Regions from separate parts of the Sedimenticola selenatireducens genome, predicted to be linked through region 1. Evidence: predicted binding sites of a transcription regulator. Region 1 holds the regulator's gene; the other holds the start of a gene.
What was found. Region 1 encodes FliA, which starts transcription of late flagellar genes. Its sites were predicted from a motif close to GCTAAAGTTNNNNNNNNNNCNGCCGATA; they were not measured.
Positions count from the first base shown of each region.

Region 2: the regulator FliA is predicted to act here: its motif matches at 976-1,003, upstream of ACHZBF_RS17890 (methyl-accepting chemotaxis protein).

Region 1 covers NZ_CAXXYC010000003.1:247,219-249,423, forward strand. The annotation lists gene ACHZBF_RS04825 (MinD/ParA family protein) at 1-640, shown strand, start outside; gene ACHZBF_RS04830 (RNA polymerase sigma factor FliA) at 637-1,377, shown strand; gene cheY (chemotaxis response regulator CheY) at 1,434-1,808, shown strand; gene ACHZBF_RS04840 (protein phosphatase CheZ) at 1,842-2,205, shown strand, end outside.
Region 2 covers NZ_CAXXYC010000004.1:1,442,742-1,444,946, reverse strand. The annotation lists gene ACHZBF_RS17890 (methyl-accepting chemotaxis protein) at 1-901, opposite strand, end outside; gene ACHZBF_RS17885 (TorF family putative porin) at 1,201-1,845, opposite strand; gene ACHZBF_RS17880 (hypothetical protein) at 2,096-2,205, opposite strand, start outside.

The DNA.
Region 1 (2,205 bases):
GAGTGGTGAGCGCTCCCTTGAGGAGGTAGTGCTGCAGGGGCCTGCGGGCATCCGTGTGGTGCCGGGTGCCTCGGGTGTGCAACAGATGGCCGAATTGAGTGCGGCTGAGCATGCCGGATTGATCCGCGCCTTCAGTGATGTCGGCAATGATCTGGATGTGCTGATTATCGATACGGCGGCGGGTATATCGGATACGGTGGTCAGTTTCAGTCGCGCGGCCCAGGAACTGATCGTGGTGGTCTGTGATGAGCCGGCATCGATTACCGATGCCTACGCCATGATCAAACTGTTGAATCGCGAGTATGGTCTGGATCGCTTTCGTATCCTGGCCAATATGACGCGTACAGCCGAAGAGGGGCGCAACCTGTATAACAAGATGTGCCGTGTCACCGACCAGTACCTGGATGTTATGCTTACCTACATGGGCAGTATTCCATACGACGAAAACCTCAGAAAGGCAGTGAAATCGCAAAAACCTGTGGTTCAAGCCAACCCTCGCAGCCATATTGCAAAAATATTCAAGAATCTGGCGCAAAAGGCCGATAACTGGCCTGTACCGGATGGTGCCAGCGGGCACCTCCAGTTCTTCGTGGAACGGCTGATTCAATATACAAGCCAGGGCGGGGAGATGGGCCGGTGAGTGGACTAGCGAGTTATACCGCGATTCAGGAGATGGATGCCGATACCCTGGTTAACCGGCATGCCCCGCTGGTCAAGCGTATCGCCTACCACCTGATGAATCGCCTGCCGCCCAACGTACAGGCGGATGATTTGATACAGGCCGGGATGATCGGGCTGCTTGAGGCGAGTAGAAATTATGACCCCAGCCAGGGAGCCAGTTTCGAAACCTACGCAGGGATTCGTATTCGTGGCGCAATGCTGGATGAGATCCGGCGCAGCGACTGGACGCCCCGTTCCGTGCATCGAAAGGCGAGGATGGTAGCCGATGCCATGCGCTCTATTGAAAATGAGCAGGGACGTGATGCCCGGGACGTGGAAGTGGCGGAAGTGCTGGATATGAACCTGGTTCAGTACCATCGTATCCTGCAGGATGCGGCGGGCTGTCGGATCTTCAGTATTGAAGAGCTGCAGGCAGTGGGTGAATTGCCCATTGACGGCGGTGACAGTCAGGCGGGGGGGCTGTTTGACGGCATGCAGAAGGATGCCTTTAAAAAGGCCCTGGCAGAGGCGATTGCCGGCCTGCCGGAGCGGGAGAGATTGGTAATCGCACTTTATTATGATGAGGAGATGAACCTGCGAGAGATTGGGCAGGTTCTTGGAGTTAGCGAATCAAGGGTATGCCAGATACACAGCCAGGCCACCCTGCGGTTACGCGCCCGCCTTGCAGATTGGTTATCCGATGCAGATGAGCTCTGATCGGTCTATGAAAACGAATAACGGCATCGAGTTTGGAGGTTGCCTTGAATAAAAACATGAAGATTCTCATTGTGGACGATTTTTCCACAATGCGACGGATTATTAAGAATCTGCTTCGGGATCTGGGATTCACCAATACCCAGGAAGCGGACGATGGTAATACCGCCTTGCCCATGTTGCAGTCAGGTAACTTTGATTTCCTGGTAACGGACTGGAATATGCCGGGCATGACCGGGATTGATCTGCTGAAAGCGGTGCGGGCAGACCCCAACCTGGTCAAACTTCCGGTGTTGATGGTCACTGCCGAATCGAAGCGTGAGCAGATCATCGAGGCGGCCCAGGCGGGCGTCAATGGCTATGTAGTCAAGCCATTTACCGCGGTGACGCTGGAAGAGAAGATCAGCAAGATTTTTGAACGTGTAGGCAGCTAACCGGCAGCATGACGAATCGGTCTGGAGAAATAAATGGACAACGATGAACGTCTGATGCTGGCGAAGCAGCTGGTAGAGCATCTGGAGGCAGGGAATGAAGCTGAAGCGACACATGTCAGTTCCCTTCTTACCGAAGGTGTCGAGAGCAAACTGTTTCTGGAAGTTGGGCGCTTGACCCGTGAGTTGCATGAAGCGATCAATGAGTTCCTGCTTGACCCGCGCATCAATGAAATGGCCCAGGTGGAAATCCCGGACGCCAGTGAGCGACTCACTTATGTGATTACCATGACCGAGAAATCGGCTAATACCACGCTAGGTGCGGTCGAGGCAGGGCTGCCCCTGGCGGATGATCTGGGTGTGAAGGCACGCGCCATATCGGAACAATGGGAGCGGTTTT
Region 2 (2,205 bases), on a different contig from region 1:
CCGCGTTTCTCGCCACCTCCTGAACCGTGGCTGACATCTCCGTCATCGCCGTGGCCACCTGGGTAATCTCGCACTGCTGGGTGCTTACACCCTGGCTGGTGCGATTGGCCGCCTCCGATGTGACATCCGCAGTCTCGCGCAAGATTCGGGTGGTATCTGAAAGCCGGCCGATAACGGCATTAAGTTTGGAACGGCGCATGCGCATCGCCACCTGTATCTGACCGAATTCATCATCCCGATCAGTATAAATTTTGCACATCAACGGATTATCGAATATGGACCTGGCGCGCTTGACCAGGGCTGCCAGCGGCAACATCACCAGGGTATTGGCGATGACGATCAGTCCGGCACTCAGCAGCCATCCCACCACACTGTAGGCCTGCAGCGACTCCGTCAGGCTGGTCAGTGCTGCCGGCAGCAGCGCCACCAGGTTTGACAGAATCAGCAGATTGCGCACGCCCAGCCGGGCACGCAGACTCGGTTTATAGTTTTTCCCTTCCTGCAGCCTTTTGTATAAGTGGCTTGCCCGTGTGACACACGCTTTTTCCGGTTTATAGCGAACAGACTGGTACTCAAATGCCTGTCCGTTGAGCTCGATAGGCGTGACCAGGGCATCGACCCAGTAGTAATCACCGTTCTTGCAGCGGTTCTTCACCAGGCCCATCCAGGCTTTTCCGGATTTAACCGTATCCCAGAGATTCTGAAACGCGGCAGGCGGCATATCCGGATGGCGGACGACGTTGTGGTTCTTGTTCAGCAACTCATTTTCCGCAAAGCCACTGATGTCGACAAAGTCGGGGTTGATATAGGTAATGGCCCCCTTCAGATCTGTGGTGGAAAGTATGTTTGCATCGATGTTGAACTGCTTTTCCACATCGGTTACCGGATGATTAATCTTCATACGTTATTATTCTCTGCACACTGGTGAAAATTCATGGGTACGACATCGGCGCTGTTTATTCATGTACTGACATAGAGCGGCCCGGGGAGAAATAACTTGATTATGAACTGACATTCCTGTGCGTTCGCTTTGATTTATGTCAACCGCACACAGCCTGTCTATCCATGACACAGCCCCAAACTGCATGCCCTGGAGATATATCACTATGATGACAGGCCGCCCCCAAAAGCGAGGCTGCCACGCAATTCCGATCCGATGGGCAATGCGGGGCGGACAAAAGCCGCCCCGGCAGGATGTATTCAGAAGCTTTTTGAAATGGTCAGAATGCCACGGCCATCCGCCAGTGAGTTACTGCTACTGTCGGTATCTGTATAGGCCAGTTCAAAATCGACACCAAGAGCAGATTTGGTGACACCCAATTTCCAGTCCGTCACCTCCTCACCGGCATCGGGATCGTTATAGCCGATATGCAGCCCCAGACCGAAACCCTGCGGCAAGGCAAACTCTGCACCCGCCTCCCAGTAGGTGTTGTCATTGTCCGGATCATGGGAGACCTTGGCGCTAATGAAGTCGTAACTCAGGCCCACATAGACCTCTTCAAAATTGAGATCCGACTCGCTGGGATAGTCATAATGAATCACGCCCACATCCAACCCGAGGCCACTGGAAAATTCGGTACTGTAGCCACCGTACAGATCCAGCTCCACATTGGCATCGCTTTTGAAATCGACATTGGACCCCCACACCCCGATATAGAAACCGCTGGCGTGGGCATAGTCAAAGCCGCCCTGAATGGCCGGCCCGTTATCGGTCTGGGAAGTACCACGCCAGACGTAGTCGGAGGTTAACGCCACATTGGCGCTGATCGGCCCCTCAGCCAGCGCCAGCCCATTGTATGTACCCGCCAGCAGCGCGCCGGCGATAGCTAGTTTTTTCAGTTTCATGTTGAATTTACCTTCATTGCAGAGTGATGTATCAAGTAAAAAACCACGCAGACATGGTCGACTCACTTTCACTCAGCACGGCCTGTGCCAAATCAAAATAATTTTTATATTACAAACAGTTAGTATTCCAGCTTGGCCGTGAACGCAGACAGGCCGCACTCGATTTGTGCAGCGCAGCGAAAGAATCAAAAGGCATTGCTTCAATGTGGGGCAGCGTTAGCTTCAAACGGGTCACCATCCGGCAGCGTGCTCAACGCACCCGGTAGCCCGCATGGCAGGCGGTACAGGCCGCGGTGATCTCGCGCAGTGATTTGTAAGCCGCCAGCACATCACCCTCCTGGGCGATGCGGGAAAAACGGC